Regions from separate parts of the Ruegeria sp. YTSA219 genome, predicted to be linked through region 1. Evidence: riboswitches for the same ligand, from Rfam matches in the RefSeq annotation. Region 1 holds a riboswitch; the other holds the start of a gene.
The links. A riboswitch is a leader RNA that binds a small molecule or an ion and turns the genes downstream of it on or off. The one in region 1 is predicted to bind cobalamin.
Positions count from the first base shown of each region.

Region 2: it holds a riboswitch for cobalamin, as region 1 does, so the genes downstream of both, AC2FFB_RS12570 (hypothetical protein) here and AC2FFB_RS05130 (DUF1636 family protein) in region 1, are expected to answer to the same signal.

Region 1 is NZ_JBXWMT010000002.1:424,928-435,721, reverse strand. It holds gene AC2FFB_RS05165 (cobalt-precorrin-6A reductase) at 1-526, shown strand, start outside; gene cobJ (precorrin-3B C(17)-methyltransferase) at 499-1,251, opposite strand; gene AC2FFB_RS05155 (precorrin-2 C(20)-methyltransferase) at 1,248-1,976, opposite strand; gene AC2FFB_RS05150 (precorrin-8X methylmutase) at 1,973-2,602, opposite strand; gene cobG (precorrin-3B synthase) at 2,602-3,729, opposite strand; gene cobN (cobaltochelatase subunit CobN) at 3,726-7,019, opposite strand; gene cobW (cobalamin biosynthesis protein CobW) at 7,023-8,078, opposite strand; gene AC2FFB_RS05130 (DUF1636 family protein) at 8,081-8,455, opposite strand; cobalamin riboswitch at 8,550-8,756, opposite strand; gene AC2FFB_RS05125 (hypothetical protein) at 9,392-10,255, shown strand; gene AC2FFB_RS05120 (helix-turn-helix transcriptional regulator) at 10,512-10,794, shown strand, end outside.
Region 2 is NZ_JBXWMT010000008.1:43,023-53,816, reverse strand. It holds gene recR (recombination mediator RecR) at 1-65, opposite strand, end outside; gene AC2FFB_RS12585 (YbaB/EbfC family nucleoid-associated protein) at 130-474, opposite strand; gene AC2FFB_RS12580 (DNA polymerase III subunit gamma/tau) at 630-2,381, opposite strand; gene AC2FFB_RS12575 (protein-tyrosine phosphatase family protein) at 2,538-3,038, shown strand; gene AC2FFB_RS12570 (hypothetical protein) at 3,040-3,444, opposite strand; cobalamin riboswitch at 3,528-3,747, opposite strand; gene AC2FFB_RS12565 (alpha/beta hydrolase family protein) at 3,887-4,744, shown strand; gene rsgA (ribosome small subunit-dependent GTPase A) at 4,769-5,797, opposite strand; RNA gene ffs (signal recognition particle sRNA small type) at 5,956-6,054, opposite strand; gene AC2FFB_RS12550 (5'-nucleotidase C-terminal domain-containing protein) at 6,094-7,935, opposite strand; gene nudC (NAD(+) diphosphatase) at 8,131-9,111, shown strand; gene AC2FFB_RS12540 (SRPBCC family protein) at 9,152-9,619, shown strand; gene AC2FFB_RS12535 (GNAT family N-acetyltransferase) at 9,644-10,111, shown strand; gene AC2FFB_RS12530 (prephenate dehydratase) at 10,113-10,794, opposite strand, start outside.

The DNA.
Region 1 (10,794 bases):
TGCTGCCGGGATGAGCCGTAACGCGATTGAGGCCTGCCATGCGGCGCAGATTCCACTTGTTGCGCTGACACGGCCCGAATGGGCACCGCAGCCCGGTGACACCTGGCTGCGCGTCCCGGATATCGCCGCAGCGGTGGCCGCTTTGTCCGGTAATCCGCAGCGCGTGTTTCTTGCGGTCGGGCGCATGCATCTCGAAGATTTCGTCAGCCAGCCCCAGAACCATTACCTGTTGCGGCTGGTGGATGAACCCGATGTCCTGCCCTTGCCGAATTGCGAGGTTGTCGTGGCGCGCGGACCCTTTGCCGAGGCTGATGACCGGGCGTTGATGCAGCGCCACGGCACGCAACTGGTGGTATCCAAGAACGCGGGCGGTACTGGCGCGCGCGCCAAGCTGGACGCCGCGCGGGCGCTGGACATACCGGTGTTGATGATCGACCGTCCAGCCCTGCCGCAGCGGCTGGAACTGTCGAGCGTTCCGCAGGTTCTGGACTGGCTGGTTCATTCGGGTGTGAACCTCGGCGTATAGACGATGGGATCGCCGTCGCGTTCTATCACGCGGGTTAAGGATGAGCCGACGATCACCACGGTCTGCATATCGGCCATATCAGGCGTGGCCTCGACCAATGTCGAAATCCGGATTGCCTCATCCGCCCGGCTGACAGCGCGGGCGAACAGGATCAGCCGCTCGGGTTCACATTCTTCGCGCAGGATTTCCAGCGTTTTGACAAAGCCTTCGGGGCGGGATTTCGAGCGGGGGTTGTAAAACGCCATCGCGAAATCCGCTTGCGCGGCCAGACGCAGGCGCTTCTCAATCAGAGGCCAAGGTTTGAGGTTGTCACTCAGGTTGATAGTGCAGAAATCATGCCCCAGCGGGGCACCAGCGCGGGCGGAGGCCGCAAGCATCGCAGTGATCCCGGGCAGCACTTCAACCGGTAGGTCGCGCCATTCACGGGGGCCGTTTTCCAGCGCTTCGAACACCGCTGCTGCCATGGCAAATACGCCCGGATCGCCCGAGGATACGACCACTACGCGCTTCCCTTCGGCCGCCATTTGCAACGCATGCTGAGAGCGGTCGATCTCAACCCGGTTGTCGCTGGCATGCAGCGTCAGGCCGGGGCGTTCGGCGATGCGCGCGACGTAAGGAATGTAGCCGACGACATCCGTCGCCCCAGCCAGCGCAGCGGTCACTTCGGGCGTCACCAAAGCCTCGTTTCCTGGCCCGAGTCCTGCGATCTTGACCCAACCGCTCATGGCCGCCGCCCTTGTCCGTGAACGATGATGATCGAGAAATACGGAGTGATCCCCTCGCAATTTTCCGACAATTTGCACACGCGTTGATTGGGCATCTGAGCGTATTCCACGATCCAAGCACGGTCATACAAACCGGCCGTCTTCAGGGCCCGCTTCACTTTGTCGATATTGCGCCCGATCTTCATCACCACCAGCGCGTCGGTTTGGGCCATTCGGTGGGCCAGATCGTCTTCGGGCAATGTGCCGACCAGCACGGTCAATACGTCGTCTCCCCAGGTGATGGGGTCGCCGGTTGCGGTCCACGCGCCGGACATACCGGTGATCGCAGGCACGACTTCAACTTTAGCCTCGCTACGTAATCGATTGTAAAGATGCATGAATGATCCGTAGAAGAACGGATCACCCTCGCACAGGACCACCACGTCTTCGCCCTGATCCGACAGTGTCTTCAGATGCGCGGCACAATCTTCATAAAACGCCGAGAGCAGCTCATTGTACCGCGGATCACTCAATGGAATTTCTGTGGTCACGGGGTATTCCATCGGGAATTCCACCGCGCCTTCTGGGATCATGCCATTGACGATCTTGCGGGCCTGACCACTGCGACCCGGTTTGCGGAAAAAGGCCACGTGGCGGGCAGTGCGCAGTAGGCGGTCGGCCCTGACGCTCATCAGGTCCGGATCGCCGGGGCCGAGGCCGACACCGTATATCTTGCCCACGTTCATTCGGCGCGGCTCGCGATGGCGTTGACCGCGGCGACCGTGATGGCGCTGCCACCAAGGCGACCCTTGACGATGCAGGACGGCACAGGCTGCGCCTCCCACAGAGCGTCTTTAGATTCGACCGCACCGACAAAGCCCACCGGGCAGCCGATGATGGCCGCAGGGCGCGGGCAGTCGGAGTCTTCCAGCATGTTCAGCAGGTGGAACAGGGCGGTGGGCGCATTACCGATGGCCACCACGGCGCCTTGCAGATGCGGGCGCCACAACTCCAGCGCAGCGGCGGACCGGGTGTTGCTCATCTCGGCAGCCAGCAGACGCACACGTTCGTCGTGCAGGGTGCAGATCACCTCGTTATCGGCGGGCAGGCGGAACCGGGTCACACCCTCGCTGACCATGCGGGCGTCGCACAGGATCGGTGCTCTGTCTTCCAACGCGGCACGGGCTGAGCTCACAAAACCGGGTGAGAAATGCACGAACTCTTCCAGCCCCACCATACCTGCCGCGTGGATCATCCGGACGGCGACTTGTTCCTCATCGGCGTCGAACCGTGCCAGATCGGCCTCGGACCGGATGGTGGCAAAGCTTTGTTTGTAGATCGCCGCGCCGTCGGTTTCGTATTCATAGGGCATCAGGTGAAGTCCATGGTCATAAGTGTTTCGGGGCTTAACCCGCGCAGGTTTGGCTCATCTCCCGCGCGGCCTTGTTTGACAAGATCAAATCGACCATCGTGGCCGACCAGGGTGACATCAGCTGGTCCCATGCGCGCGCATCCTTTGGCACAGCCCGAGACATGCAAGTGGCCGGGAATACGCGAGGCAAGCGCGCGGGCGATATCGCGGGTCTCCACCTGCGCCTGCGGGCAGAGCGGGGCGCCGGGGCAGGCGTCAGTGGTCATCAGCGGGTCGGTGCCATCGGTGACGAACGCTGGGGCGGGTATCGCCGCCCCGCCTTCCATCAGGAACAGCCGCCAAGGGGTGACCCGCAGCGCAGAGGCACCGCAGGTCTCAATCAGCCCCGCAAGCCCGCGCGCTGGCAACTGACCGAACGCGGCTCCGTAAAACGCACCCAGTTCCACGATGCCCGGCTCAGGCAGAGCGCCAACATCACCCGGTGCGCTGCCTTGGCATTCTGACGGCAAATCCTGTGTCGCAACCACGCGGGCCATGCGCCGGGCCTCGGGAGTGTGGTGATCCGCGAACCATTCGGCCAGCGCGATCAGGTGGTCGATGGCGATTTTTTCGGTCACGCGACGCCCTGTTTCGGCCCCATCAGCGCGTAGGATCAGCCCCTCGGGGCCTGTCTCCAGCCGGATATCCGCGGAATCCCCGACCAACAGGCGATTTGGTCCGGTGTCGATGGCAAACCCAAACTTGGCTGGTAGCGACGGCAATTCGCCCAACCGGTCGATCAGTTCCTGCGTCAGTCGTGCGGTAAGATCGCCGGATTGGTAGAGCGGTGTCACCAGAATATTGCGCCGCACCTCGATACCCGGTTCCGCATCCAAAAGGTTCAGCGCAGCGAGTTCTTCCAGCAAAGGTTGGTGATCGGCCTCGGCCACACCGCGCAGTTGCAGATTGGCGCGGTTGGTCAGGTCAATGGTGCCATTGCCGAACCGGTCGGCAAGTTCGCACAGGCCTAACATCTGCGCTGCCTCAAGGCGCGCCAGCCGCGGCCGAACCCGCACGACCAACCCGTCCCCCGACATCATCGGGCGATGGGCGCCGGGGCACCAGTCCTGAACGATCGGTGCACTCATCCCAACCCCTCCAGATCGGCTCGGATCGAGTTTCGGCGCGTGTTCCACAGGCCAGCCTCGAGCAGAGCACGGAACCGGTCCTGCATGGCCTGATGCGCCTGTGGGTTCTTCTCTTGCAGAAAGGCATCAACCTCGGCGTTACCCAGTGTGGCATCGTGGTAGATGTCAAACAGATGCGGTGCAACGGTTCCCGACAGATGGGCAAAGCTTGCCATATGATCCAGCGTTGCCGCGATCTCGGCGGCGCCGCGGAATCCGTGCCGTTGCATTCCTGCGATCCAGTCAGGATTAGCCGCGCGCGCGTGGACAACGCGGCTGATTTCCTCAGAGAGGGTTCGGGCGCGGGGGGTGTCTGGGTTGGTATTGTCCAGATGGTACAGCTGCGCAGTACCGCCAGTGACTTTCTTGGCGGCGGCAAAACCGGCCTCATGCGTGGCATAGTCATTGGCCAACAGCAGATCGGTTTCGGTCAGGTCCTGAAGGTGAACAAAGCTATCGGCGTGGGCAACGCGTTGGGTAATACCATCGACATCCCGTGCAATTTGCTCGCCCTCAAGCGCAAAGGAACTGGCATCCAGCCAAGCCTGACCGGCCTGTGCGCGCGCTTCGTCCGTATAGATTTCGGATAGCTGCGTCATGTTCAGGCCATAGCTGCCGGGGGCGGGGCCATAGACACGGGCGGCCGGTGCCTGCCCGGCATATGGGTTCCAGTCTGCTGCCTCGTCCCGTTCACACAATGCTCGCACTGCCTGGCCATACAGCGCAGAAAGCGTCGGGAATACATCGCGGAACAGGCCCGAGACACGCAAGGTCACGTCTAGCCGTGGACGGCTGAGATCAGTGATTGGCAGCACCTCGATACCGGAAACCCGCTCCGACCCCTTGTCCCAAACCGGTTTCACACCCAGTAGGTGAAGCGCCATGGCGAATTCTTCACCCGCAGTGCGCATCGTGGCCGAGCCCCAGAGGTCGACAATCAGCCCCTTGGGGTAATCGCCTTCTTCCTGCAGATGCCGTCGCACTAGTTCCTCGGCCAGTTTGACACCTTGGGTATAGGCCGCGCGTGTTGGAACCGAACGCGGATCGGTGGTGTAAAGATTTCGCCCTGTCGGCAGCACGTCCGAGCGCCCGCGATAGGGTGAGCCAGACGGGCCAGCCTCGATCCGTTTCCCGGCCAGTGCGTCCAAAAGTGATTGACGTTCCGCATGCGCTGAAGGCGTGGCATCAAAATTGCCGGTCACTTCGGGGACGCGGCCAAAGACGTGCAAGCCGTCGCCGAACTGGCTTTCTTTGATGTCGCAGACAAATCGGTCGATACGGGTGATCGCTTCGGCGGTACAGGTTGCCTGATCCAGACCCAGATCGCTTTCCAGACCAATGGCCTGCGCCTCATCCCGTATGTCTTCTTGTAGTCGGTCGCGGCGTTTGGGGTCCAGCCCGTCGGCGTTCGAGAATTCGTCCAGCAGGGATTCCAGCCGCACCATACGGTCCGGCGTGTCACTTGTTCGCATCGGGGGCGGGATATGGCCCAGTGTAACCGCGCCGATCCGGCGCTTGGCCTGTGCGGCCTCGCCGGGGTCATTCACGATAAAGGGGTAGATCACCGGCAGATCTCGGACCAACGCCTCAGGCCAGCAGTTTTGGGACAGGGCGACCGATTTGCCTGGCAGCCATTCCAACGTGCCATGCGCGCCGATATGGATCAGCGCGTCCGCGCCATGCCCCTTACGCAGCCAGAGATAGAAGGCAACATAGCTGTGGCGCGGGGTGCGCGAAAGATCGTGATAGTCGTCATCGCGCAGCTCGGGCGTGCCGCGTTCCGGTTGCAGCGCGATCAGTGTCTTGCCCCGGTTCAAGGCGGTAAAGTGGAACGCACCATCGGCAAAAACCGGGTCGTCCTCAGGCTTGCCCCAAATGGATTGCAGATCCGTTTGCAACTGTTCCGGCAAGTCTGCCAGCGCGGTCTGATAGGCCGCGAGCGGCCAAGCCAGTCGCGCATCCAAAAGCGTCTCGGCTATCGGTTCGCCGGGTGCTGTATCATAGCCTTCAGCCTGCAGATCGGACAGCATCGCCTCGGCCGAGGCCAACGCATCCAGGCCAACCGCATGGGCCATCTGCCAGTCCTTGCCGGGATAAGTCGACAGCACCAACGCTGGAACCTGATCTGGCTTGGGTTTGTCGCTTAGGCGCAGCCAGCCGTCCACCCGGTCTATGATCGCCTCAACCCGTTCCGGCTCGGGGCGGTGGGCAAAACGGGAATATTCCAGATACGGGTCGCGCTTGCCCGGTTCCTTGAACGAAGCGATGCCCGCCGAAATGCGGCCATCCACCTCGGGCAGGACCACATGCATTGCGAGGTCGGCGGGGGACAGCCCGCGTTCCGCATCGACCCAAGCCTTGCGGCGTGCGGTGGACAAGGCGACCTGAAATACCGGCACATTGGCGGCGTCCAGCGGGGACGTTCCCGAGGCGCCTTTGCCCGAAAAGGAGGTGGCGTTGATGATTGCCGAGGGGGCCAGCGCTACGACCTGTTCGCGCAGCCAGTCAGCGGCGGTAGGGGCTTTGAGCGACGGCGCAAATAGGCCAACAGCCTGAAACCCACGCGCACGCAGACGGTGGATCAGGGCCGCGACCGGGGCAGTGTCTGCCGAGGTCAGATAGGCGCGATAGAAGGTCACGAGGATGCGCTTGGCATCACCGGCGAATGCGGTATCCGCCGGGATCACACCGCGATCCGGACACCATACGCCACATTCCGGGATCGTCTTGGCCCCCATCACTGGGCCAGAATAAAGCCCCGCGGCCAGTGCCATTTGCGCCAGCGCAGCCTGCGCTGCGACCTCACCGCCTGTGTCGCAAAGATGCGCCAGCCGCCGCAGGGTTGAAACAGGCAGGGTAGAATAGTCATCCAGGCGCGTATCTTCACGTCCATCCGCCGGCAGGACTGCCACAGCGATGCCTTTGGCGTGGGCCAGTGCCAGAACCTGCTGCAATCCGTAGGACCAATAGGGCACGCCACCGATCAGGCGGATCAGAATGCCTTTGGCGCCCTCCAGCGTCTGCTCGACATAGGTGTCGACAGAAAGCGGGTGCTTCAGCGCCGTTAGATTGGCCAGCCGCAGGGTCGGCATCCGGCCTTCGGGTCCACCCCCACGATGCCAGCCTGCCGCGAAAGCGCCAAGATCACTGTCGGAAAAGGACAGCACCACCAGATCCGCCGGGCTCTGGCCCAGATCGGTCGGGGTCTCCGTTTCCTCTAACCCGTGGCTTTCGCGGAAGACGACGTGCATGGTTTACTCGGCAGCCTCGGTCACACCCACGAGGATTTCGCGGATTTCAGCCTCTTTGATGTCGTCATGCTCGGCGATGACCACCAGACGCGAGCGACGCTCTTCACCTGGCTCCCACGGGCGGTCGTACTGATGACGCACACGGGCCCCGACTGCCTGCACCAAAAGGCGCATGGGTTTGCCGGTAACAGCGGCATAGCCTTTGACCCGCAGGATGTTCAGTTCATTCGCCAGACGTTCGATATTGGCGACCAGCTGGGCCGGATCGGTCTGTTCCGGCAGCTCGACAATGATGCTTTCGAAATCATCATGCTCGTGATCGTGGTGGCCATCGTGATGGCTGGGACGTGCCTCCATGTCATCTTCGGCAGCGGCCTCAAGCCCCAGCACAACACGTACATCCACAGCGCCTTCGGCCACTTCGACCACGGGCAGCGGGCGCGGAGCCTCTGCCGCGATGATTTCCTTGGCCTTGGCGACCCCCTCGGGGCCAGCAAGATCAGGCTTGGTCAGCAGAATGATGTCGGCGCAGGAGATCTGGTCCTCGAACACCTCGGATAGCGGCGTTTCGTGATCAATCGAGTCATCGGCCAGGCGCTGGGCATCCACCGCAGCGACATTCGGGGCAAAGCGACCGGCGGCCACAGCTTCGGCATCGGCCAGAGCAATTACGCCATCCACGGTGATTTTCGAGCGGATATCCGGCCAGTCGAACGCTTTCAGCAGCGGCTTGGGCAGGGCCAAGCCAGAGGTTTCGATCAGAATGTGATCGGGGCGCGGCTCTAGCGCCATCAGCGCCTCGATGGTCGGGATGAAATCATCTGCCACGGTGCAGCAGATGCATCCATTGGCCAATTCCATGATGTTTTCCGCCGGGCAATCGGGGATCGCGCAGGATTTGAGGATATCGCCATCGACGCCAACATCTCCAAACTCGTTGACCACAATGGCCAGGCGCTTGCCCTGCGGGTTCTGCATCAGATGACGCACCAGCGTGGTCTTTCCCGAGCCCAGAAAGCCGGTGATCACAGTGACGGGCAGTTTTTCGAGATTGCTCATATCTAAGCTCCAATCGGGGGAATGCGGGCCGCACAGTTTTTGCGGAAATGTTCAGGACGTTCGCGCCATTTAACGAGGCCATCTTGGGTCGCGAGATATTTGGTCGCACCTTCAACAATGGTCTCGACATGATCGGTTTCATCGAGATGCTCATAGACAAAGGTCCAACGTTCGGGTCCGCCACGCAGCACAATCGAGCAGCCCTGATCGCAATTTGAAAGGCATTCTACTGCCTTCAAAGTGACGCCATCAGGAAGTTCTGCCTGCTCCAACGCCTTGTGCAGCAACGCCCCAGGACGATCTGCATCATTCTCGACGGGCAGGCCGCGGCGGCAGGTCGTGCACACCAGCAGTTCAACAGGTGTGGTCTCGGTCATGTCTCTCATCCCCCCAAATCCTCTTCGCGGGGGACGGGGTTTCATGCGGGCCACGTATTGCGACATGGGCCCGACACCGGATCACCCCGTCCGGTTTCAACTTCGGATGTTGGCAGGTCTCCCGGCTTGCGGATGTCAGAGGCTGGCCTCTGGCAGATGTCCCGCCTTCCCGGCCTGTCTGGCCAGTGGCTTTGGGCACCCTCTCCGGTCACGGTCGCGGGGGCGGCTGCGTTTGACGGATGACCGCTGACGCATTCCCTTTTCATCTGCATGTGCAGACACCAACGGATGGGACATGCGGCACGGGCAGGGGGCTTGTCAAGCGCGGCAGACGCACGGAAATCATCGAGAATGGAAAAGCGACCTGCCAATGCCTGTCAGCGGCATGTTTGGTCAGTCAGATGCAAAATGACGGCAGGCGAGTTTGGGCTTTGCGCCTCGAAGATATCCAGACGAAAGGATTCGCGGGCCCGTTACTTCAAAGGGCATATCGCGTGGATTCGATAGAGCGGTCAAATTTACCGGCCGAGCCAGTGAGTTCACCGCCTTCTGATCAATCCGGTGTCAAGCTTCACTCAGCAGAGCACTGCCGTAGCGAGACGGCATGTCGCAGGCTCGAAAAGCCGAATGCGAAGCAACTGTTTGAAAGTATTGGAGGCGAGTACCGGAATCGAACCGGTGTACACGGATTTGCAATCCGGAAAATTCCGTTGATTTAAAAGGGAAAAATTGTAAACGGACTTGTTTCGTTCAGGGGCACTTTTCAATAGGTTATAAGGCCCAAGTAAACGGTTTTTCACAGGCTCCTGCTTTGGCGAAGAGGCAAAGAAAAACCGCTGAGGGGGCGGCCACCCACCTCAACGGCATAGAAGAATATTTCCGTCTCCATACCTACGGTATTTCCGGTCTGACCTCAACCCAATTGGCGGTGAGACCATGAGCTGGCGCATCGCAAACGAATGCGCCGAGCGCCGCTTTGGTAGCGCCGCGCGCAAGCAGATCATCATGTTCTTGGCCGACAAGGCGAGCGATGACGGTTCGGGCATCTGGTGTTCCAAGGGGACGATCCAACGCCATACGGAACTGAGCGAGAGCACGGTCAAGCGCACCATCATCGACTTCCTCCGAGAAGGCATCTTGATCGAGACAGGACGGCGGCACTGCAAGAACGGCTACACCGTCATTTACCGCATCGTTTTGGAGCGCGTGGCCGCGCTCGAACCCACGGCAGAGCCCGACATTGAGACGGGGGTCACTGTGAACCCCGTCCAGCCTGGACCCGGTACGGGGTCCACTGTGAACGGGGTAGGGGGTTCACGGTGGACCCCAAACCATCCTAAAACCATCCATAAACCACCTACGCGCAGGCGCGAGGCGGCGGAGGAGGTTGAAGATCTTGAAGCTGAGAAGATCTTAGCGGCCTTTCCCGAAGACAGGATCCGAGACCGGCGAACCAGTCTGCTCCAGATCGCAGCCGCCGTGAAAGCCGGGGTAAAGCCCGATGACCTGAAGCAGGCGGTCAAAGCCTATGCCAATGAAAGCGAAGGCTACACACGCAGCAAGGTCTGTTTCTCGGACAACTGGTTCAAGATGCGCCGGTGGGAGAAGGGGCTGGTCCAGATACGGGCCGACCGCGAGAAGGCGCGCGAGGCGGAAGCCAAAGGCCGTGCCAGCCTCGCTGAATGGATCCACGAGTGCCATCCTCTATGCCGCCACATCACAAGCCGGCAGATCGAGGACTTGATCGCGTCAAAGCTGGTAACGCCTGAGCAAGTGCGCGCGGCGAGGCTGCAGGCGTGACTTTCGAAGGAGAGCATCGCAGTTGCTCCGCTCGAGTACACGCGTTGTATGAGTGTGTTGAAGTGAGCCTGCGGGTGCAATGGATTTACTGAGTTGTGTTTCGCAAAGGTAACCTTAATACGTTTAATGTTTTTTTGAATTAACATAAGGTGTGATTGAGCGAGGGTGTTTGTTCGTTGCGTCAGGCGGAGAAAATTGACATTAATGGTTTCTCAGTGTAACATTTATGGTCTTAGCGTCACTTGGAGATATCATTATGGCTGTTTCGATCAAAATGCCCAGGGCGGCACGTAAAGAGCTCGTGACACTTGGGGAAAACATTCGTGTTGCGCGACTGCGCCGCAAATTGACCGCTGAGATTGTTGCGCGGCGCGCTGGTACAACGCGGCAGACCATCGCCAAGATCGAAAGCGGGAACCCCGCAGTCAAGATCGGCACCTACGTGGCAGTACTGCAGGCGCTCGGCCTTCTGAAAGGTTGGGGGGATATCGATGACCCGGTTGGGGAGCAAATGGCCCTGGATGACCTCCCACAGCGTG
Region 2 (10,794 bases), on a different contig from region 1:
GGGCCGAGGCCCGGCAGTTTGGCCATCAGGTCGATCAGATTGTCGATATCGCTGTTCGAACTCACCGCGCTTGCTCCTGCATAAGGGCCGGGCAGTTGGGCCCGGCCGGTATTTCGTCAGGAGTGCCTATCAGAACGGCAGCTTGATGTCTGCGGGCAGGCCCATGCCTTCGGTCAGCTTAGCCATCTCAGCCTGCGACCGTTCAGCGGCCTTGGCCTGAGCATCTTTGATGGCGGCCAGGATCAGGTCTTCGACCACTTCCTTGTCGTCGCCGTTAAAGATTGACGGGTCGATATCGAGACCTTTCAGCTCTCCCTTGGCCGTGGCTGTTGCCTTGACCAGCCCTGCACCGGATTCGCCGACAACCATGATGGTATTCAGCTCTTCCTGCATATCCGTCATCTTGGTCTGTAGATCCTGTGCGGATTTCATCATCTTGGCCATGTCACCCAGGCCGCCGAGTCCTTTGAGCATCGGTATTCTCCTAATATCCGGTTTGACGCCTAAATACGGGCGCGGTCGGCGCGGCACAAGGGCCGAGCTGGCTCCTGCCCGTCGTCAAGGCCTTTGGCCAGACCTTTCCTCCCGTTGGGCGCGGGAGGTTTCCAGTTGGGTAAGATGGGACGGTTTCAGTCTTCCTCGAACGGGTCCCATTCGTCTTCGACCTCGGGCAGCGCCTCGGTTTCCACTTTGGCGGCACGTTCTTCCGGTGTTTCAATCCGCTTGATGCGTGCCTTCGGAAATTGCATGAGCACCGCCTGAACCAACGGGTGTTTCTCAGCCTCTGCTTTCAACGCCAGCTCGGCGGCGTCTCGAATCTCGGCGATGGTCGCAACCTCACCATCGGCCACAATCGACACAGCCCAGCGGTTGCCAGTCCATCGTTGCAGCGACGAACCCAGTCTCGCTGCCAGATCTGTGGGTGCGTTCTGTGTCGGGGTGAATTCGATCCGCCCCGGTTGGTAAGAAACCAGCCGCACCCCGTTTTCGACCTCGACCAGAAGTTTCACATCCCGATTGGTGCGGATCAATTCAACCACGTGGTCAAAACTCGGATACCGTGCCAGCGCCGATTGGATATCATGGGCCAGAGCGGCCGACGGCGCGCCGGCGGGGCTGCTAGTTGCGGACACGTAAGAAGATGATGTCGCTTGTACCGGAGCCTGAGAGGGCACGGCCATACCACCGCCAGGACCGCCATTCGGAGGCGGAGGCGGGTTGTCCTGCAGGCGCTTGATCAGCTCTTCGGGGCTGGGCAAGTCGGCAACATGGGTCAGGCGGATAACGGCCATTTCAGCAGCCATCATGGCATTTGGCGCGGCCGATACCTCTTCCAGCGCTTTCAGCAACATCTGCCACATCCGGGTCAAAACGCGCATTGGCAGGGCCTCGGCCATTTGCTGACCACGAGCACGTTCATCAGGGGAAACCGTCGGGTCCTCGGCTGCGTCTGGCGTGATCTTCACAACCGAAACCCAGTGCGTGATTTCGGCCAGATCGCGCAGCACGGATAGCGGATCGGCCCCTTCGGCATATTGCCCGCCCAATTCAGTCAGCGCGCTTGCTGCATCCCCTCGCAGGATCATTTCCATCAAGTCCAATACCCGGCCCCGGTCGGCCAGACCCAGCATCGCGCGCACCTGATCGGCGCTGGTTTCACCGGCCCCATGGCTGATTGCCTGATCCAGCAGCGAAGTTGCGTCGCGCGCCGACCCTTCGGCCGCGCGGGTGATCAGCGCCAGGGCATCATCCGCGATCTGTGCCTTCTCAGCCGCTGCGATCTTATTGAGCAGGCCAATCATGTCCTCGGGTTCGATCCGGCGCAGGTCAAATCGTTGGCACCGCGACAGAACAGTCACCGGGACTTTGCGGATTTCGGTCGTGGCAAAGATGAACTTCACATGCGCAGGAGGTTCTTCCAACGTCTTGAGCAGCGCGTTGAATGCGCTGGTCGAAAGCATGTGAACCTCGTCGATGATGTAGATCTTATAGCGCGCACTGGCGGCGCGGTATCGGACCGAGTCGATGATTTCGCGGATATCATTCACGCCGGTTCGGCTGGCGGCGTCCATTTCCATCACATCGACGTGGCGGCCTTCCATGATGGCGACGCAATGTTCGCACTGGCCGCAGGGTTCGGTCGTGGGCTTGCCTTCGCCATCGGGGCCAATGCAATTCATGCCCTTGGCGATGATCCGGGCCGTGGTTGTCTTACCGGTACCGCGGATGCCGGTCATGATGAAGGCTTGTGCAATCCGGTCGGCCTCGAACGCGTTTTTCAGCGTGCGCACCATTGCGTCCTGACCGACGAGGTCAGCAAAAGTTTCCGGGCGGTATTTTCGCGCGAGAACCTGATAGGCGGGGCTGGGCGTGTCGGTCATGTCTGCTCTGTTGGATTCGTGTCAGGTTTGCAGAGTAGAGACCCCCGCCGCCCGCGTCCACCGCGCGCGAAAAGGAATTTCGTTTTGGCAAGTTGCATCAGAGCCGGTAAATCATGAGGGGCCTCAGCCCCATGTGGTGATGCAGGAAAAGGAGCAGTGTTGGAGAGATTTGCAATTCACCCTCTTGGATTGGGCAAAGGGCAGATCGCTCTGTGCCCACTGCCGGGTGTCACGGGCGATTATGCTGGAGATTTCGCAGTAATCCGAGATTGGGCGCCGGACCTGGTCATCTCGATGACTACTCTGGATGAGTTCCAGCATTCCGCCGGGTTGTCATTCGAGGCGGACCTGCAGTGCGAACGGATTGCCTGGGTCCACCTTCCGGTCTCCGATTTCGGCGCCCCCACGCCTGAGGTTGAGGCGCTTTGGCCGCAAGCCAGCGCCGCCGCCCAACATGTCCTTGCCAGTGGCGGCAAGGTGCTGGTGCATTGCCGCGGTGGGTGCGGACGCTCGGGGATGGTTGTGATGCGGCTAACGGTGGAATGCGGCGAAGCGCCTGACCAAGCGCTTCGGCGGTTGCGTGCAGTGCGGCCCTGCGCGGTGGAAACCAAAGCGCAAAAGGACTGGGCCGGGTTGCCGGCCCGAACCCTTCCCTGAATCAGGCAGACACTTGATACGGAATACTGTCGCTGCGCGGCGGCAGGGTCGAAACGTCGAGCATCGCACAGGGTGGTTCTGACAGAAAACCAGCGGATTTCTGGATGAACTCCGGCCCGAACATCATGTCGCCATAGGCGTCCAGCTTTTCTGTCGGCGTGTCTGTGCTGGTGCCGCAATAGACCCTGATCTGTTCTGATTGGGCCCGAAAACGGGCCGTGCAGCCTTCGGTGCAATGGGTCAGATCGCTGGTACCTTCGACCTCGAATGTTTTGGATGTCGCAGGCGTTGCCGTCGCCATCGCCTCGGCCATGGCGCGTGCCATTCGGGCAAGGGCGGGGCAGGGTTTCCCGGTCCTCTGACAGACGGTTGCGGTGAATTCGTGTGTTTTTGTCTTCCAGATCATAATGCGCCCTCCGCGCGCAGGACGGAGGGTGAGGATCAGGTGTGACAGCGCGCTGACGACCTGCCCGGACACCCCGCCCGAGTTTCGGTTTCGATACGATGGCAGGTCTCCTGACTTGCGGGTCGTCGCTTTGCCGACCTTCCCAGCCCTGGGGCCAGTGGTATTTCGGCATTGCTCACCGCTTACAGTTGCGGGGGCAGTCGCGGAGTTGGCCCTTTCCGGCATCGCCGGGGCAGACCGCACCGTGTTCCCTTTTCATCCCGCCCCAATTCCGGGGCAAGAACCATCACCACATCGCTAGCGGCTATGCAGACCCCGAGTCAAGCCACCTGTTGGGGTGCAAACCGGACGTTTGGTCATCTTGATGAAATCTTGACTCTGGTGGCCGAAATCGGGCCGATTGTTGAGTGAACCGAGTAGTTCAGAATTTGTCGGAAGCGCCATGCTTGATACCACGCCCTGCGTCCAGACTAAGGACTTTGATTTTGCCTCAGGCTCTGCCAGCCTGTCGGCGCGGCTGTATCTGCCTGAAACCCAGCCGAAGGTCGCCGTGGCGATTCACAGCGCAACTGCAGTGCCGCGCGAATATTACCAGCATTTTGCCCGTTGGCTGGCCGCCGAACAGGGTATGGCCTGTCTGACCTATGACTACAGCGATTTCGGGCATTCGCTGCGCGACAAACTCAAAACCTCCGAGGTGACCATGGCGGATTGGGCCTTGGTCGACATGCCCGCCGCACGGGCTGAGATGCGCAGGCGGTTCCCGGACGCTTTGCAGTGGAGCATCGGTCATTCCCTTGGCGGCTTGCTGGGGCCGGTGCAGCCAGACATTGATCAGATCGACCGGATGATCTGTGTATGTTCGGGGCTGGTTACTCTGTCCGACCATCCCTGGCCCTATCGCGGGCTGGCGTGGATGTTCTGGCATGTGCATGGGCGTCTGGCAGTGAATGCGCTGGGCTATCTGCCGGGCAAAGCGGTGGGGATCGGTGCCGATTTGCCTGGTCCGGTCTATTGGCAATGGCGTAGCTGGTGCACGGCGCCGCAGAATTATGTGCCGCAGATCGGTGACGCTCTGCCCGAAGCGAGATGGGCGCAATCGAATACGCCGGTGGACCTGTTCACCTTCGAGGACGACCAGATGGTGCCGCCAGACGCTGTCTGGCGGCTTGCCGATCTGTATGGACCAAAGGCGCGGCGACATCTGTTGTCTCCGAATGAATTCGGAGCGCCTGAGATCGGTCATATTGGCGCTTTTGCCCGCAGAAACCGGGCGGTTTGGCCCCGGTTGATTGCCTGAAAACGAGGCGCCTTTCTGTCACGCTCAGTGTCTGCTGCGGGACTTTTTGTCATTCATGACGGATCGCACCATTTTGCCAAAGGCTTTGTCACGTGCCCGTGACTGCGCGAGGGTTTCGGAATTCCTCTGATCTTCGCGCCGAAGCTTGTGCCAGCGCGCCAGCCGGTCGGGCTCAATCACGCCATTGGCAATCGCCTCCTGTACAGCACAACCGGGTTCGGCCTGGTGCTGGCAATCTGAGAACCGGCACCTTGCAGCCAATTCTAGAAGGTCTGAGAAAACCTCATCCACGCCGTCTTGGGCATCCATCAAACGCAGGGCGCGCATTCCTGGCGTATCAATCAGCCACCCCCCGTTTCGCATCGGGTGAAGCGCACGATGGGTCGTGGTGTGGCGACCCCGTGCGTCATCCTCGCGGATCCCCGCCGTTGTCCCGGCCTGACCAGTCATGGCGTTCGCCAATGTGGTTTTGCCGACACCGGATGAGCCGACCAAAGCAGCAGTTTGCCCGGAAGGGCACCAGGACAGGATCGGATCAATCTCTGACGCCTCCAGCGCGTTGACGGTTAGAACGGTCAGAAACCGAGCCAGCGAACTGGCCTGACTGGCATAGCTCTCTGGGTCAGGGCAGCTGTCGGCCTTGGTCAGGACAACAACCGGATAGCACCCGGCCTGATGCGCCAGCGCCAGATAACGCTCAAGCCGTGCCAGATTGAAATCGGCATTGCAGGAACTGACGATATACAGCACGTCCACATTCGCCGCGATCAGCTGAACCTGCGCACCGGTGCCTGCGGCCCGGCGTTGCAAGAGGCTTTTGCGCTCCAAAAGATGCCGAATGCGGTTTTGATCATCCGCAAGGATCCAATCGCCAACCGCAAATTCGCCGGTTGATCGGTCAGGGGTCAGATCAGATGTGTCGCCCAGCGCATTCAGGCCGATCAGGCGATCACGATGGACGGCGTTGATGCGATGCGGTGTGCAGGTAGGGTTCACAGCATGTTGGGCTGCAAAATGAGAGGACCATCCCAGGTCCGAAAGTGTTTTGGACATTGTTCTGCCTGTGTTCAGATACAGGAAACCATCAGGGTGGCAGGCGCGCACCCATCGGTAACATGTTCAGGCAAGAGCGGGGGTTAGTCCCGGAAACGCTCTGCCCGAAGGGTCATTGCTACAATCATAAAGTCCCTCCTGCGGCAGTCGTTGCGCGTAAGTGAGAGGTTGGACATCGACCCAAGCGGGGCTCGTTGTGGCTGCTTCCTTCCGGATCTGACCAGGTTGGCGAGGCGCTCGCCCGCGCCAACCTCTCGAGGGTGGATATAGGCAGTTGGCCGGAAAAACACAACCCGTCAGAAGGTCAGAAGAATCCGTAAAAAGCCATTTTCGTCGGTTCCAAGGACTTGTGGATCAAATTCCTGAATGTCCTGCAGATGTCGGTGGGCATTTGGACCGGTGCGTAAGATCGCCTGCGTACCAGTGTTACTGGTGATTCTGAAGGGTTTCTGGGCCTCTTCCAGCGGATCGCTGACCAAGGTGCCTGACAGATAATCCAGCAGGGCTTGCTGGACCGGCAGGATGGGCATGTCGATACGTTGCGCATTACCCGCAAATGGGAAATGCCCGCCCCCGCTGGCGCGATAATTGTTAAGCGCGACGGCAAATTGCTGATCCGGTGCAATGGGGGTGGCACCGACCAGAACCTCTGAAACGCGCCGGTTTTCGGCGTTGATCAAGGTGCCCATATCGTCGAAACGCGGAGGTTGTGTCAGATCAATTCTGCAGGACAGCCCGTATAGCACATCAAAGTTGTGACCCACCCGATTTTCGCAAATAAGTTCGGATGCAGATCCGGTCGAAATCTGGTTGAAAACAGCTGCGGACATCTCAAGCCAGTCCACGATTTGATCACCGGATACAATGACACCCTGCAATTCGTTTGGAAAAACATGCAGGTCAACCACGTTACGCAGGAATATCTCGCCAGGCTTAACATCCGTATAGAATCGCGGCCCGGCCCGACCGCCGAATTTCGAAGGTGAAACCGCCGATAAAATCGGAATGTCTGCCAGGTCGGTTTCGGACATACACAGACGTAACGCGGCAGCCTGGGCGGCGGCGACCAGCCTCAGCCCACGGTCCTCGGTGCAAAAGCTGAAATAGCTGTGCAGATGGTGCGGGGTGCGCCCGACCGGCTGGCCCGCTCGCCTGCGGGTTTCGGCATGACCCGAGGAAAACAGATGCAACAATTCCGGATCTTCAGGCGCCAGTGATACGATTTCGTCGGGATGCCCCGCAGATATCGGTCGCAGCGTCGCCTGGGCTTCGCCAGCGGTCCAGCCGCCGCGCTCTGCCGAGTGAAGCTTCAGGTCGATCACCCCCAGATGTGATCCGGCCGTTCCGGGTAAGACAACTGGTTTGCCATGCACCAGAGTGTTTTCAGAGCCGGCCTTGGCGGGATAGGTCAAATGGGAATGACCAGCAATTATTGCGTCGATACCTTCGATTTCGGCTAGCGGAATAATCGCGTTTTCCATATTCTGTTGTGACCTGTCCGGTCCGAAACCGGTATGGGCCAACGCGATGATCAGGTCGCAATTTTCGTCTTTGAGCTTTCTGACTTTGTTTGCCGCACAAGTCAGGATGTCCTGAGTGGTAAGGGTGTCGTGCAGCTTGTGCGCCTCCCATTGCGCTGTCTGAGGCGGGAGGACCGAAAAAACCCCAATTTTCAAGGCCATAGGTGTCGGCGAGCCAGGGATCTGTTTGTGCAAAATGACATGATCTTGCCAGATCTGAGGCCCATTCGTGCGCAAGGCATTGCTGCTGAGCACAGGGCAGGGGGCGTCAGAGATAACCTGCTGTAAGAATTGAAGCCCGAATCCGAAGTCGTGGTTTCCCAGGCCAATCGCGTCATATCCCAGGCTGCCGAAGGCCTGCATCAGGATGTGCGGCGCATTGGCGGGATCGGCAGCCCAATCCCCCAACGGTGTACCCTGCAGAGCGTCTCCGTTGTCGAAGAGCAAGACGATATCTCCGTCTGCCTCAGCCTCGTTTCGCGCCTGCCGGATCAGGCTGGCCGTTCGGGTCAATCCGATCGTAGGTTCGTCTTGATCCGCGTAATAATCAAAACTGCACAGGTTCATGTGCAGATCGGTGGTCGCCAAAATCCGGATACCTACAGACTGATCAGACAAATGCGAAATTGTTTTTAATACTCTACTTTTGGCAGTTTTATGAATAACAACTTCAACAAAAAGCATAGTAAGTGCAAATTTTTTTATGCACTTGCGGTAATTTGACGGGATCGCCTCGGTTTTCGGTCGTGGAATTGTCGTTGCAACACCGAAGCTGTCATGGCAGCCCTGTGCAGGCGAACCAGAGGAATTTAAATGAAGAACGCGGAACAGGTAACGTTTGGTGGATCAGGGCTGGATCGTGCCGCACATCTTCGCGGAGACGTCGACACGATGGCAGCAGCGCGAGCACATCCGAAAGCGAAATGCCTGTTGCTGTGGCGCGGAAAGCTGCTGGTTCAAGGAGAGGCCCTTGATCAACTCTGCTTGTTACCTGTCTTGCATGAGCTGATCGCAAATGGTCCCGGTGGGATCGTCCCAGCGCCAGTATTGCTTGGTCTCTCGGATGAAGTTCCGGTTTTTGCCTTTGATATATCCGATTGGATGCCCGAGGGCGCTGACCTGTCCGAACTTGGGGCATTCTTCGACCGATCAGAGCAACAGCACCCGGATTTGCCTGAAGGTCAGGTTTTTGTCGAATTGCGCCGCATCATGGCGCGCCTTTCCTCACGTGATGCCGAACTTTCGGCTTCCGCCAAGGCGGTCATCGCCTGGCATGAAACCCATAGGTTTTGCGCCCGTTGCGGCGCCGCCAGCGAGATGTCGCAAGCAGGATGGCAACGCAGTTGCCCGTCGTGTGGGGGGCAGCATTTCCCACGCACCGACCCGGTCGTCATCATGTTGATCACATATGGGAATTCGGTGCTGATGGGGCGATCCCCGGGATGGCCTGAAGGGATGTATTCGCTACTGGCCGGATTTGTCGAACCCGGAGAAACGCTGGAAGCGGCGGTGCGCAGAGAGGTGATGGAAGAGGCCGGTGTCCCCGTCGGGCAAGTAACCTATCTTTCCAGCCAGCCCTGGCCCTTTCCGGCGTCACTGATGTTTGGCTGTGCAGGCGAGGCATTGTCGCAAGAAATCACTATAGATCCGGTTGAAATCGAAGACGCTATATGGGTGGATAAGGCTGAAATGATGCAGGTCTTTGCTGGGGAACATCCCAGCCTTCTGCCCGCGCGCAAAGGCGCGATTGCGCATTTTCTGCTGCAAAACTGGCTTGCAGATACGCTCGACTGACAAAATACTGGGCGAATAGGCAAGAGAACGATAACCCACCATGCAATTCTCCGCACGTGAAGATATTCAGGCCCCTGTCAACGCGGTGTTCGAAATGTTTGCGGATTTCGAACGGTTCGAGCGGATGGCAATGCGCCGCGGGATCGAGGTCCGGCGTTTGTCAGGGCATATGGGCGTTGTGCCCGGTACATCCTGGGAGACCGAGTTCCGTATGCGCGGAAAGCCCCGGCGCGTGGAAATCAATATGGCCGAATGTGATCCACCGACCCATATGCGGTTCGAGGCGGCAAGCAAGGGAATGAATGGCTCAACCAGGGTCGAGTTTCTGGCCCTGTCGCAACGTAGAACCCGGCTGACCGTGGATATGTCGCTATCGGCCAAATCCCTGCCTGCACGGCTGTTGCTGCAATCGCTCAGATTGGGTCAGTCGCGGTTCCGGCGACAGTTTCAGGCCCGCCTCAGCGAATTCGCGCGGGAAATGGAAGAACGTCATCTGCACGGTTCTTGAGAATTCCGAGACAAGAGGCCCTGAATGTCTGATGTGATATTGCGCAGCGCTGTTGTGGATGACGCCAAAGGTATTTCCGAGGTCCTGCAAGAGATCGTGACCGCCGGTAAGCGCACCAAACCCAGCGATGAGAGTTTTGCCAAAGAGCATTACATCAGCCACTGCGGCAGCATCCAATGCACCGTGGCGGTGCAGGGTTCACAGGTATTGGGCTTTCAGGCGCTGATACTGGCCGTCGACGGAAACACTTATGGCGTAACAGCCGGTTGGGGCATCATCGGAACACATATACGCCCGTCAGCCGCGCGCATGGGGGTCGGGCGGGCCCTGTTTCAGAAAACGCTGCTGGCGGCCCGAGCCGCAGGTCTGCCTGCAATAGACGCGACCATTGGAGCGCAAAATGCCGAAGGCCTGGCCTATTACGCGGCCATGGGATTTGTCGGTTACCGGTCACATGAAGGTGCGGTGTGCAAGAAATACCAGTTAGCCTGAGCTAGCCGCGCGGCTGGACGGCTGGATACACGCCCAGAATCTCAACATTGGTGGTGAAATGTTCCAGCTCTTCCAGGGCCAGTTGTACATTGCGGTCATCTGGGTGCCCGACAATATCCGCATAGAACTGCGTGGCCGTGAACGACCCGTCGACCATATAGCTTTCCAGCTTGGTCATGTTGACACCATTGGTGGCGAAGCCGCCCATCGCCTTATACAGCGCGGCCGGGATGTTGCGGACCTGAAACACAAAACTGGTGATCATCCCATGCGCCCCGCGCCGCGACAGATCCGCGTCGCGTGACATGATCAAAAAGCGCGTGGTGTTGTCGTCGCTGTCCTCGATATGGCGGGCCAGGACGTTCAGGTTATAGATCTCTCCGGCCAACTCGCTGGCCAGCGCAGCAGAATGCAGTTCGGCGGCCTCGGAAACCTCGCGCGCGGCGCGGGCATTGTCCGGGCTGACGCGTCCCTGAATGCCGTGCTGCTTCAGGAACCCAGCGCATTGTGGCAGCAGCACCAGATGCGAATGCGCTTCGGTGATGTCGCTCAGCTTGGCACCGGGGACGGCCAACAAATTGATGTGTACGCGAACAAAAGCTTCATCGATGATATGCAACCCGCTATGGGGCAGCAGGCGGTGAATATCGGCCACCCGCCCATAGGTCGTATTTTCGACCGGA